3 regions of the Bradyrhizobium sp. 1200_D9_N1_1 genome follow, and region 1 is predicted to be linked to each of the others. Evidence: predicted binding sites of a transcription regulator. Region 1 holds the regulator's gene; each other region holds the start of a gene.
The links. Region 1 encodes LexA, which represses DNA repair genes until DNA is damaged. Its sites were predicted from a motif close to TGTTCNNNNTGTGTTCNG; they were not measured.

Region 1 (4,209 bases):
GGCAGGTGCGAGCCTGATCTCGGCGGAAGATTCCGGAAGACGCAAATCATACCATCTCGCCGGCCACGGCCGGCGATGGCAATTTCAATCCCGGCCCCGACCTCTGCGCCGGGGGGAGGTACATCAGCCGATCGGCAGGCGTGTGATCGTCGGCCTGTCAGCGATGATCTCCGGCTTGTGTTCACGCTCGCCGGCCGGCTGGGTCACCGGCAATTGCAGCACGGTCGCGCGCTGGCCTTCGACGAGTTGCGTCACGAGTACGTATTTGCCGTCGGGGAATTCGATCGCGTCATGATGGCGATCGGGAATGTGCGGATCGATCTTGCCGAACTTGCCGACGCGGGAGTTGATGGTGCGCGTCCAGATCCAGCGATTGTCGTAGCGGACGTTGTCGGCGAAGGCGAGCTCCGTTCCCGGCAGCAGGCAGACCGCGACGGACATGTCGGCCTCGGAGGCGAAGCCGCGCGTCGAGGTGCCGCGGAAGGTGGTCGTGACGATCGTCTCGCCGACTTGTGCGGGACGCGTCGCGACGGCATGCAGGCTGTAGTCACACATCGGGTGCTCCTCATTCAGGGATAGCGACCCGCGCCTCCTTCGGAGGCACTGGCCTCTATCAGAGTGGAAGCATGTTAGCGTCTTCTTGGTTGTAGGCAAATCTGCGGCTTGGGTCCGCAGGCTGCCATCACAATATCTTTTTCAAATGCCTCAGGAACAAAAACCGCTTCCGTGCATTTGGCGTGCGTCTCCGTCAGCGACCAGCAGGTGCCGACCAGCCCGAATATTGCCAGGCGGGTTGCGACGGCTGCGCGACGGCGTTGCGGGCATTGCGCAATTGCTCGCTCGTCGTCTGCGTTGCCTTGCGGACATGGTGCGACTGTGCGGCGAAGGCTTGCGACGCGGATGCTACGAACAGCGCCACCGTGACGGTGCTCAAAACGATCTTGCGCATTGATTGTCTCCTCGCTCTCCAGGGCCACGAAGCGATGAGGGCTTCGTGCGGCGTGGCGAGGATGTAGCGCTAGCGGGGGGCCGGATAATCTGAGCAAAACCAGAAAGACTATCCAGCCGGAGCGGACAATCGTCCGCTCCAATCGTCAACGCGCGGGTCGCCAACCGGCGGGGCGCGCTTTAGGTGATTGCTTGAGCATGATCTCCGCGCAAGCGCGTCCTGCGCTTGTCGCGAGGGAAAACCGCTGCGCACTTTGCGCTAACGCGGCCCTCCAGTCCGGATCACACTCAGTACTTCCGGTACAGGCCGATCAGCTTGCCCTGAATCTTCACCCGGTTGGGCGGCAGGATGCGGACCTCATAGGCCGCATTGGCGGGCTCGAGCGCGATCGAGGCGCCGCGGCGGCGGAAGCGCTTCAGCGTCGCTTCCTCGTCGTCGATCAGCGCCACCACGATGTCGCCGGTGTCGGCGCTCTCATTGCGCTGGATCAGCGCCATGTCGCCGTCGAGGATGCCGGCTTCGACCATCGAGTCGCCGCGCACTTCGAGCGCGTAGTGCTCGCCCGAGCCGAGCATGTCGGGCGGTACGCTGATGGTGTGGCTGCGGGTCTGCAACGCTTCGATCGGCGTGCCGGCCGCGATGCGGCCCATCACCGGCACCGCAACGGGGCGTTCGCCCTCGTCCGCGCTGGAGCTCGCTCGCACCTTGCCGAGATTGCCCTCGATGACGCTCGGCGTGAAGCCACGGCGGTTGCCAGCGGCGGCCTGCAGCTCGGGCAGCTTGATCACCTCGATCGCGCGGGCCCGGTTGGGCAGGCGCCGGATGAAGCCGCGCTCCTCCAGTGCGGTGATCAGGCGATGGATGCCCGACTTCGAGCGCAGGTCGAGCGCGTCCTTCATCTCGTCGAAGGAGGGCGGCACACCGCTTTCCTTCAAACGCTCGCTGATGAATCGCAGAAGCTCGTATTGTTTGCGCGTTAACATCTCGACCAAATCCCCCGGTTGATGTCGTTCGATTCCGAGACGGTGAATTCAGCGGCGAGCCGCCAGATGCTCGAAACAAATCATGAACGGACACTATATGTTCGATATGTGTTCCGCAACTGCTTAATTTACCGTGAACGCGACAAAGTTCGCGGAACGCGCAGGACCAGTGCGTTCAGGCGGGCAGTCGCAGCACCTCGCAAGGCGCGCCTGCCTCGGCCTTCGGCGCGAACGGCGCGCGCACGAGAAGTGCCTGCGCCGCAGCGAGATTCGCAAGCAGCGAGGAATCCTGATGATTGACGGGAAGGGCGACAAGCATGCCGTCGTCGCGCCGCTCCAGGCGCGCACGAAGATAGTCCTCGCGCTGGTCATTGGCGCCAACATCGCGGCCGAGCACGGCGCGCTCGCGACGATGGTGAATCACGGCGCGGCCCGACAGGGCGCGAATCAACGGCACCATGAACAGGAAGCCGCACACATAGGACGACACGGGATTGCCGGGCAGGCCGATCACCCCCATCGCCCCTAGCCGGCCGTGCATCATCGGCTTGCCCGGCCGCATCGCGATCTTCCAGAACGCCATCGCAATGCCTTCGGCCTTCAGCGCCTGCTGGACCAGATCGTGGTCGCCGACCGAGGCGCCGCCGATCGTGATCAGGATGTCGGCGCCGCTCTCTCGGGCACGGCGGATGCCGGCTGTGGTGGCCTCCAGCGTATCGGCGGCAACGCCGAGGTCGATGGTATCTGCGCCCTCCTGGCGGGCGAGGGCGTGCAGGGCATAGCCGTTGGAATAGACGATCTGGCCGGGGCCCGGCGTGGTGCCCGGCATCACCAGCTCGTCGCCGGTGGCGAGGATCGCGACCTTCGGACGGCGGCGGATGGGCAGGTCTGGATGGTTCATCCCGGCGGCGAGCGCGAGGTCGCGCTCGGTGAGCCGGGTTCCCTTGCGCAGGAGCACGTCGCCCTCGCGGAAGTCGACGCCGGCGGGCCGGATGTGCCGACCGGCGATAGCGGCTTCCTTGATTGTGATGCGCTTGCCCTCGGCGACCGTATCCTCCTGGATCACGACCGCGTCCGCTCCGGCGGGAACGACGCCGCCGGTGAAGATTCGCACCGCTTCGCCGGCGCTGACCGCTCCCGCGAACGGCCGGCCCGCCGCGACCTCGCCGATCATGGTGAGCTGCGCGTCGACCCTGGCCGCATCGGCTGCGCGCACGGCGTAGCCGTCCATGGCCGACATCGCCTCGGGCGGCTGGGTACGCCGCGCCGCGACGTCGCGCGCGAGCACGCGGTGGTAGGCCTCGTCGAGGGGAATCATCTCTTCAGGCAGCGGCTCCGCGCCGGCCAGCACCGCGGCGAGCGCGTCAGAAACCGGCATCAAGGCCACGGCGAAACTCCTGCTCGGAAAGTCTGGACGAATGGGCGGCAAGAGTTCTAGCCGAGCGCGGGCGATGAAGCAAAATGGGACCGGATCAGGATTTATCCTGCTTGATCCGTCCAGTCATGAGGGACCGTCAGCTCTGCCGCGGCATGATCTGACGGACGAGAAAGACGGGAACGAGCGTGGCCATGGCAAGGACGACAATGACGGGAGCCACGGCCAGCATCGGTCAACGACCGGTCTGGCGGTCCGGACGGAGGTCCGGCGCCACGTCGGGAGCCACGTCAGGGGGCTTGGGGCCTTGATCCTTGTCGGGCAGCGGATCGGCCTGGGATTTCAGGTCGGCGGCCTTGCTGATCAGCTTGGCGGAGAGGTCAGAATCCGAAGTCGTTCTGGCGAATTCGAGCAGAAGAGAGGCTTGTTTGGTGAGGTAGGTCTTGCCCAACACGATGATACGTCCGTCTGTAGAAGTCCCAACGGACTCAAGAGTCCGGAAGCGGGCATTCCGTTCCCGGAACTCTGTATAAAAATGTACAAAGCGATTTGGTTCCTCATCTCGGCCAGATCGGTTCCGGGAGCTCCCCGGTTTCACCCGCCGGCCGATGCGTCTCGATCAGATTCCCAGCGCCTCGAGCGCGTCGCCGACATCGCGGGGCGAGGTCACATGCACCGCGGTCAATCCGCGCGCCCGCGCTCCCTCGACGTTTTCGGCGAGGTCGTCGAAGAACACGATGCGCCTGGCGGGCACACCGATGGCCGCCACGACATGGTCGAACGCCGCCGCGTCCGGCTTGCGCAGGCCGATGCTGGACGACAGGTACAGCTCGCGGAAATGGCCGAGCAGGTCGGCGTATTCCTTCGAGAAATGGTCGACATGCGGCCGGTTGGTGTTGGAG
Region 2 (4,209 bases), 970 kb from region 1:
GTAGCCTGGGGAAATCCCTGCCGAGCAATCCGGAACAGAACTCCGGCGTTGGCGCCCGGTAGGCCTCCCAAGCCATGCGGGCGACCTCGAAGTCGCGCTCCGTCACATCGAGCGCCCGCACGGTACGCTCGCGAAGCCCCGCGACGTCTGCTCCGAGCAAATCGAAATCGACCAGTCGCAATTTCAGGCGCTCGGCCATGTAGGGTTCGGCGCGGAGATAATCGAGGATCCAGACCAACTGCAATTGATTGTTCGGGCTGGGATCAAACCACAGCTCGATGAGCTCGACGCCATAGGTCTCGCAGAACCAAACCAGCGGGAGCTCCTTGTGCGCGAGACCAGTGTCGGGAGACCGGGCAACAAGATCGGACCAACGCACCTCCGGATCGCCTCTGAAAGAGCCTCCCGTGAGATAGGTCTGGAGGTGATGCGACGTCGGCAGCGGCCCCGACACGAACCGAAAGATGAGCGGAACAACCATGTCGGCGCGGTCCGCGTAGGTGAGACCGACGCCGGACGAACTGGTCAGGATCATACGCTTCATCGTCGATGCGCCCGCCCCCACGCAAAACGAAACGGGCCCCGAAGACGTCGGCAACTCAACGTCCTCAGTGCCCGCTCCTCGCGAAAAACTCTCCGCGTTAAGACTTACTCGTCCGCCGGCTCCTCGCCGTCGGCGTCGCGCTCAGGGGTGCCGGCCAGAATCTGCTCGGCGATCAGGCCGGAGTTCTGGCGGATCGCGGTCTCGATCTTGGCGGTGATGTCGGGGTTGGCCTTCAGGAACGCTTTCGAGTTCTCGCGGCCCTGGCCGAGGCGCTGGCTGTCATAGGAGAACCAGGCGCCGGACTTTTCGACGATGCCGGCCTTGACGCCGAGATCGAGGATCTCGCCCATCTTGGAAACGCCCTCGCCGTACATGATGTCGAACTCGACCTGCTTGAAGGGCGGCGCCAGCTTGTTCTTCACCACCTTGACGCGCGTGGTGTTGCCGACCACTTCGTCGCGCTCCTTGATCGCGCCGATGCGGCGGATGTCGAGGCGGACGGAGGCGTAGAACTTCAGCGCGTTGCCGCCGGTGGTGGTCTCCGGTGAGCCATACATCACACCGATCTTCATGCGGATCTGGTTGATGAAGATCACCATGGTGTGGGACTTGTTGATGGAGGCCGTCAGCTTGCGCAGCGCCTGGCTCATCAACCGCGCTTGAAGTCCCGGCAGCGCATCGCCCATCTCGCCCTCGAGCTCGGCCTTCGGCACCAGCGCCGCGACCGAATCGACCACCAGAACGTCCACCGCACCCGAGCGCACCAGCGTGTCGCAGATTTCCAGCGCCTGCTCGCCGGTGTCCGGCTGCGAAATCAGCAGCTCGTCGATGTTGACGCCCAGCTTGCGCGCATAGACCGGGTCGAGCGCGTGCTCGGCGTCGATGAAGGCACAGATGCCGCCCTTCTTCTGCGCTTCCGCCACCGTGTGCAGCGCCAGCGTGGTCTTGCCCGAGGATTCCGGCCCGTAGATTTCCACGACGCGCCCCTTCGGCAGGCCGCCGATGCCGAGCGCAATGTCGAGCCCGAGGGAACCGGAGGACACCGCCTCGACGTCCATCGACCGATCGTTCTTGCCGAGCTTCATCACCGAGCCCTTGCCGAACTGGCGCTCGATCTGGGAGAGCGCGGCGGCCAGAGCTTTACTCTTGTCCATGGAAGATCCTTCGACGATACGCAGGGCAGTTGCGGACATTGGGTCGTGCTCCTTATGGCGAGGATTCGCTAGGGGGACAAACGATTGGCGAGGCGGGCCGGCGATAAAAGCAATGTACCCCATTTGTTCCTAGTTCGCAATATGTTCTTTTGCGGATTTCGGTACTGTCCGTATTTAACCCCCAGTGTCCTAAGCTGAATTCGGAAATGTCCTAATTTGTTCTTGATCGGACACAACCTGTTCATGCGCGTATTGGATTAACTCGTTATGGGTGTAGCGTATAAGGGCCGGGGCGTTCCGCCAGAAGAACACCCTGACCACCAGAAGAACACCCTGAAACGTTCACTTTGGAACAGAAGGCAGGCTGACTGCATATTAAGCTCGCAAGAACTCAAACCCTGCGGTTAGGACCCGTAAAGACCAAGACGAGGTTGTGTCATGAGGCAGCGCCGTCGTTTCACGCAAACCGTCCCTCTTGAGGAGCGACTTTCCGAAGAAGCGAAACGTCTCCGCGAACGGGCCAAAGCCCTCCCCCATGGTCCTCAACGAGAGGACCTCCTGCGCAAAGCCCGCCAAGCCGAGATCGGCTCGCACATGAGCGAGTGGCTCACATCGCCGGGGCTTCAACCGCCAAAGCCAGCGTAGGCGCAAAGCACGCCTCAGGTATCGAGTTGCCCGGCATAGATCCGGATTCGTCCCGGCGTGGTCATTCGCAGCCTGCCCTGAAGAAAGACCATGTAGCCTAGCGCGATCAATCGGGCGCGATGTTTGGCAGGGATCGCAGGCGCAGCGCTATTTGCAGCCGCATGACCGACCGCGAGCAAAGAGGCGAACTCTTCATGGGTGAGCTTTTTCGCTTTTGCGGTCATAACCTCAGCATGAACCGCTTCGGCGATCCTGCATGTTCGGTTTTGCTCAGATCCCTGGAAATAAATAAATAAAGGCCGCCTCAGTTGGCGGCCAGTAGCCCTGTTTGTCGGCGGCTCCTTCGCTGATCCCCAGTGTCCCAGGCTGAATGACGTTGGGGTCCTTCTGGAGTTCGATCGGCATTAAACCGAATTGGGTCCTGATTCCCCCTCCGCGGGTGTCCTTCTCCGGCACAATGAACCTTGGCATGGCGTGTGCAGACGAAGGATTACCGGGGTTTTGCATCATCCCCCCTGGGGCTGGAAAGCCGCCGCCCGCGCCATATTTGAGCGGGCGGCGTTTTTATTTGCGGACAGCAAAAGGCCCCAACTCAAGGGGAACGGGGAGCTGGGGCCAAGGTACTGGGCCAGCCAAGGCTACCGCCGGCCCAGGCGCATCAACATGCACCAGGGCGCCATCCCCGGGCGATGGGGCAATCGGCTTAGTCAGGATTTGCAAGCGAGTGCCCAACATGCAGCGGCCCCGCCTCGCTGGATGCGCGGTGGGGCCGCCTGCTCTCCGGACTGGGGCTGGATCCGTCCGGTGGGCCAATTCAGCCTATGCCCGTTAGCGGGAAGTCGTGACTGCTCAAAAGGGGCATCCCTCGGGTGTCCCAATTCGGTATTGCGGGTGTCCCAATTGGACAGCACCCGGATTTTGGTGCTGGCAGGAGCGGCAAGGAACCGTCCAAGCCTCTCGCCTCGAATTAAGGCCGTGGCAGTGGCCGGTCTCAGCGGCCGGTTTGAAGATCGCGGAGGCTGATTTGCTTTCGTTGACTTTTCCCGAGGTGGTCAAGATTGACCATGTGTCCGGTACCGGACATGTCAGACTGTGCCGTCACCGCGCGCCCCCTGGCTTTGATCGGTGATGAGAACGCCACCAGCGCTCCCGTCTCCTCCGGAAAGGAGCAGCGCCATGCAGCGACGCCATGTCAAGCACACCACGTCCCTTGAAGAGCGCCTTGCCGAACAAGCGCAACGACTTCATGCGGAAGCCAGATCGCTTCCACCAGGCATCGAGCGTGAGCGTACAATCCGCAAAGCCCGGCAAGCCGAGATCGGCGCTCACATCAGCGAGTGGCTGAGATCGCCCGGACTGCAACCGCCGGATTGAAGGCTGCAACCAACTGGCAGCCAACTCATTGTCCCCCATCACCGGCCGGGGCTCTGCCGTAGGCGCCGGTGACTGAGAGAGATGCGCGCTCCCGCCTGCATTCTGGAGAGCGCCTGCGATGGCCATCTATTACTTCGACCTGCGCGACGGGGACGAGATTGTTCCCGACGAAGAAGGACTCGAATTGCGAGACCTGCTCGCGGTGCAGGAAGAAGCCGCCCGCGCGCTCGCCGGCCTCTCGTGGGACTCCGTGCAAAACTTCAAAGGCGCGCAAAGTCACAGGATGTCGATTGAAGTCAGGGACACCCATGGCCCTGTGATGCAGGTCAGGTTCGTCTTCGATATCAGCAGGCGGCAATGAGACCGCTTCGGTTGGAGGCCTCTCGGTGAGGCTCTCAGAACTTGCGCATCAACGCCTCTGATTCCGATCTCGCAGCGCCCTTCTTCGACTGAAGCTGACGTGCATCAAAGACGCATGAGCAGGGCGCCGTC
Region 3 (4,209 bases), 2.6 Mb from region 1:
CCTCGGCGAAGCCGCGCACATGCAGGCCGGCATGGTTGGTGCGGTTATAGGTCAGCCGGTGGATCAGATGGGGATAGCCGTGATAGGCGAAGATCACCGGCTTGTCGCGCGTGAACAGGCTGTCGAAGTCGCGGTCGGACAGGCCGTGCGGATGCTGGTCCTGCGGCTGCAGCGTCATCAGGTCGACGACGTTGACGACGCGGATATTCAGATCCGGCAGCGCCTTGCGCAGCAGGTCGACGGCGGCAAGCGTCTCCAATGTCGGCACGTCGCCGGCACAGGCCATCACCACATCGGGCTCGCCACCCGCGTCTTCCGTGCCCGCCCAGGTCCAGATGCCGATGCCGACATCGCAATGCGTGGCGGCGTCCTGCATCGACAGCCATTGCGGCGCCGGCTGCTTGCCGGCGACGATCACGTTGATGCGGTTGTACGTCCGCAGGCAATGGTCGGCGATCCACAGCAGCGTGTTGGCATCGGGCGGGAAGTAGATGCGAACGATGTCGGCCTTCTTGTTGGCGACGAGGTCGACGAAGCCGGGGTCCTGATGACTGAAGCCGTTATGGTCCTGGCGCCAGACATGCGAGGTCAACAGATAATTGAGCGAGGCGATCGGCCGCCGCCACGGCAGATGCCGCGTCACCTTCAGCCATTTGGCGTGCTGGTTGAACATGGAATCCACGATGTGGATGAAGGCCTCGTAGCAGGAGAAGAAGCCGTGGCGTCCGGTGAGCAGATAGCCCTCCAACCAGCCCTGGCAGAGATGCTCGCTCAACACCTCCATCACGCGGCCGTCCTGCGCAAGATGCACGTCGTAAGGCTCGATCGGCTCCATCCAGACACGTTCGGTCGTCTCGAACACCGCATCTAGCCGATTTGATGCCGTCTCGTCCGGGCCCATGATGCGGAAATTGCGCTCTTGCGCGTTGAGGCGAATGACGTCGCGCAAAAATCTGCCGAGCTCGCGCGTCGCTTCTCCCGTGACGGCGCCGGGCTGCGGCACTTCGACGGCAAAGCTGCGGAAGTCCGGCAGCTTCAGCTCCTTCTTCAGCAACCCGCCATTGGCATGCGGATTGGCGCCCATGCGGCGATTGCCCTCGGGTGCCAGCGCCTGGAGCTCGGGGACGAGCGCGCCGCTCGCGTCGAACAGTTTCTCCGGCTCGTAGCTGCGCATCCAGTCTTCGAGCACCTTCAGATGCGCAGGGTTCTCGCGGCAGCTTGCGACCGGCACCTGATGCGCGCGCCAAAAACCTTCGACCTTCTTGCCGTCGACTTCCTTCGGACCGGTCCAGCCCTTCGGGCTGCGCAGCACGATCATCGGCCAGCGTGGCCGCTCGATATTTTTGCGCCCGTCGCGGGCGTGCTGCTGGATCGAGCGGATGCTGGCGAATGCGACGTCGAGCGCATCCGCCATGATCCGGTGCATCAATTTGGGATCGTCGCCCTCGACGAACAGGGGCTCGTGGCCGAACCCGCGGAAGAGATCGCGGATCTCGCTGTCAGACATTCGTCCGAGCACGGTCGGGTTGGCAATCTTGTAGCCGTTCAGGTGCAGGATCGGCAGCACCGCGCCGTCATGCGCCGGGTTCAGGAACTTGTTGGAGTGCCAGGACGCCGCGAGCGGGCCGGTTTCGGCCTCGCCGTCGCCGACGACGCAGGCGACGACCAGGTCGGGATTGTCGAGCGCCGCGCCATAGGCGTGCACCAGCGCGTAGCCGAGCTCGCCGCCTTCGTGGATCGAGCCGGGCGTCTCCGGCGCGGCGTGGCTCGGGATGCCGCCGGGGAAGGAGAACTGCCGGAATAGCTTGCGCAATCCGTCCGCATCGCGCGCGATGTTAGGATAGATCTCGCTGTAGCTGCCTTCGAGATAAGTGTTGGCGACCATGCCCGGGCCGCCATGGCCGGGACCACAGACATAGAGCACGTTGAGGTCCAGCGCTCGGATGACGCGGTTGAGATGGGCGTAGATGAAGTTCAAGCCGGGCGTCGTGCCCCAATGGCCGAGCAAACGCGGCTTGATGTGCTCGGCCCGCAGCGGTTCGCGCAGCAGGGGGTTGTCGAGCAGGTAGATCTGCCCGACGGAGAGGTAGTTGGCGGCGCGCCAGTAGCGATCAAGGAGATCGAGGTCGCTGCTCGCGGCGGCCGATTGTTGTTGATTTGTCATGTTCCTGCCGACCTTCACCCGGGATCGTCACCAACCGAGTTCCGGCGCGATCGATCCTTCGCGGCATCAAACGAGATCGTGGTGACGGCGATGTTGCGTGAGGTCAAAGGCAGGCGCCCGAAGTTTGGGCGCCTCTACTGTGCATGGGGTTGTTTTCACGTTTTTTGTTCTTGTTCTTGATTTGTTCCTTTGGCGTGCTATCTTGGCTTCATGAGTCCAGCATCCTCTCATGCTCTCAAGCACCCGCCGGTCACGGCGCCCTCCGAGCCGGCGGGTGCGCCTTCTGATTTCCCCGAGCTCGCTGTCGCCATCGACAAGCAGCGCAGGCGGGGGCGGGGCGCGCAGTCCAACGCCAGCGGCCGCTATGAGGCCGAGGCGCGCGTCGCCTTCGACGACGGCTGGCAGAGCCTGGAAGAGCTGCCGCCGTTCAAGACCACGGTCGCGGTCGACACCTCGCGCAAGGTGATCACCCGCAACGATTCGCCCGATATCGGCTTCGACCGCTCGATCAACCCCTATCGCGGCTGCGAGCACGGCTGCGTCTACTGCTTCGCGCGGCCGACCCATGCCTATCTCGGCCTGTCGCCCGGGCTCGACTTCGAGTCAAAACTGTTCGTCAAGCCGGAGGCCCCGGCGCTGCTCGAGAAGGAGCTCGCAGCAGCAGGCTATGAGCCGCGGATGATCGCGATCGGCACCAACACCGATCCCTATCAGCCGATCGAGCGCGAGCGCAAAATCATGCGCGGCATCCTGGAGGTGCTGGAGCGCGCTGGTCATCCCGTCGGCATCGTCACCAAATCGGCGCTGGTGGTGCGTGACATCGACATTCTCTCGCGCATGGCCAAGCGCAACCTCGCCAAGGTCGCGATCTCGGTGACTTCGCTCGATCCAAAGCTGGCGCGCACCATGGAGCCGCGGGCCTCGACGCCGCCGAAGCGGTTGGAGGCGCTGAAGCAGCTCTCCGATGCCGGCATTCCCACCACCGTGATGGTCGCGCCAGTGATTCCCGCGCTGAACGATTCCGAGATCGAGCGAATTCTCGATGCGGCCGCCCATGCCGGCGTCAAGGAAGCCTCCTACGTGCTGCTGCGGCTGCCGCTGGAGGTGCGCGACCTCTTCCGCGAATGGCTGATGGCGAACTATCCGGACCGCTATCGCCACGTCTTCACGTTGATCCGCGACATGCGCGGCGGCCGCGACTACGACGCGAAATGGGGCGAGCGCATGAAGGGCACCGGCCCGATGGCCTGGACCATCGGCCGCCGCTTCGAGATCGCCTGCGACAGGCTGGGGCTCAACAAGCGTCGCGCAAAACTGACGATGGATCACTTCGCGCGGCCGAAGCGGAACGGCGATCAGCTCAGCCTGTTCTAGGAGCCGAGGCGAACGAGGTGTGTCATGAGTAAGGAACTGCCGCCCCCGGTGCCGCGGCTCACGGTCATCACGCTGGGTGTGAGCGACATCCGCGCCAGCATCGCGTTCTATGATACCCTCGGCTTTTCGCGCCGGCTGAAGGCGACCGGCGAGGCCGTCGCCTTCTACGATACCGGCGGTCCGGTGCTCGCCCTGTTTCACTGGGGCCAGCTCGCGGCCGACGCGGTCTTGCCGGATAAGCCCAGGCCGACGAATTTCCGCGGCATCACGCTCGCCTGGAACTGCGCCACGCGCGAGGAGGTCGATGCGGTGCTGGCCTTCGCTGTCGACAAGGGCGCCGCGCTGCTGAAAGCGGCGCACGAGACCGACTATGGCGGTTATTCCGGCTATTTCGCCGACCCCGACGGCCATCCCTGGGAGGTCGTGGTCGCGCCGGGCATCGAGGTCGGTGAGGACCGGCGGGTGCATCTGGCCGAGTAGGCGGCTCGCCTGAATAACGGGAATTGCGAGGGGTTCCCGGTTGCGCAAGCAGGGCCGCTTGCGCACGATCCCCGCCATGATTCGGGATAAATCCGCCAAAAGACCGGCCAAGGACGCGCCAAAGAAGGCTGCTGTAAAGGAGGCCGCGCCCGTCAAGGCGAGCTTCCGCCGCGAGCGCGCGCTGATCAAGC

Region 2: the regulator LexA is predicted to act here: its motif matches at 1,830-1,847, upstream of recA (recombinase RecA).
Region 3: the regulator LexA is predicted to act here: its motif matches at 2,336-2,353, upstream of AB5K84_RS34650 (PA0069 family radical SAM protein).

Annotation. Positions count from the first base shown of each region.
Region 1 covers NZ_CP197226.1:4,625,999-4,630,207, forward strand. The annotation lists gene AB5K84_RS22270 (hypothetical protein) at 124-555, opposite strand; gene AB5K84_RS22275 (hypothetical protein) at 749-949, opposite strand; gene lexA (transcriptional repressor LexA) at 1,237-1,932, opposite strand; gene AB5K84_RS22285 (molybdopterin molybdotransferase MoeA) at 2,108-3,319, opposite strand; gene AB5K84_RS22290 (hypothetical protein) at 3,543-3,761, opposite strand; gene AB5K84_RS22295 (HAD family hydrolase) at 3,927-4,209, opposite strand, start outside.
Region 2 covers NZ_CP197226.1:3,655,773-3,659,981, reverse strand. The annotation lists gene AB5K84_RS17475 (hypothetical protein) at 1-544, opposite strand, end outside; gene recA (recombinase RecA) at 649-1,737, opposite strand; gene AB5K84_RS17465 (hypothetical protein) at 2,358-2,567, opposite strand; gene AB5K84_RS17460 (hypothetical protein) at 3,520-3,717, shown strand; gene AB5K84_RS17455 (DUF6894 family protein) at 3,836-4,078, shown strand.
Region 3 covers NZ_CP197226.1:7,254,990-7,259,198, reverse strand. The annotation lists gene AB5K84_RS34655 (phosphoketolase family protein) at 1-2,164, opposite strand, end outside; gene AB5K84_RS34650 (PA0069 family radical SAM protein) at 2,375-3,538, shown strand; gene AB5K84_RS34645 (VOC family protein) at 3,563-4,018, shown strand; gene AB5K84_RS34640 (ribonuclease HII) at 4,095-4,209, shown strand, end outside.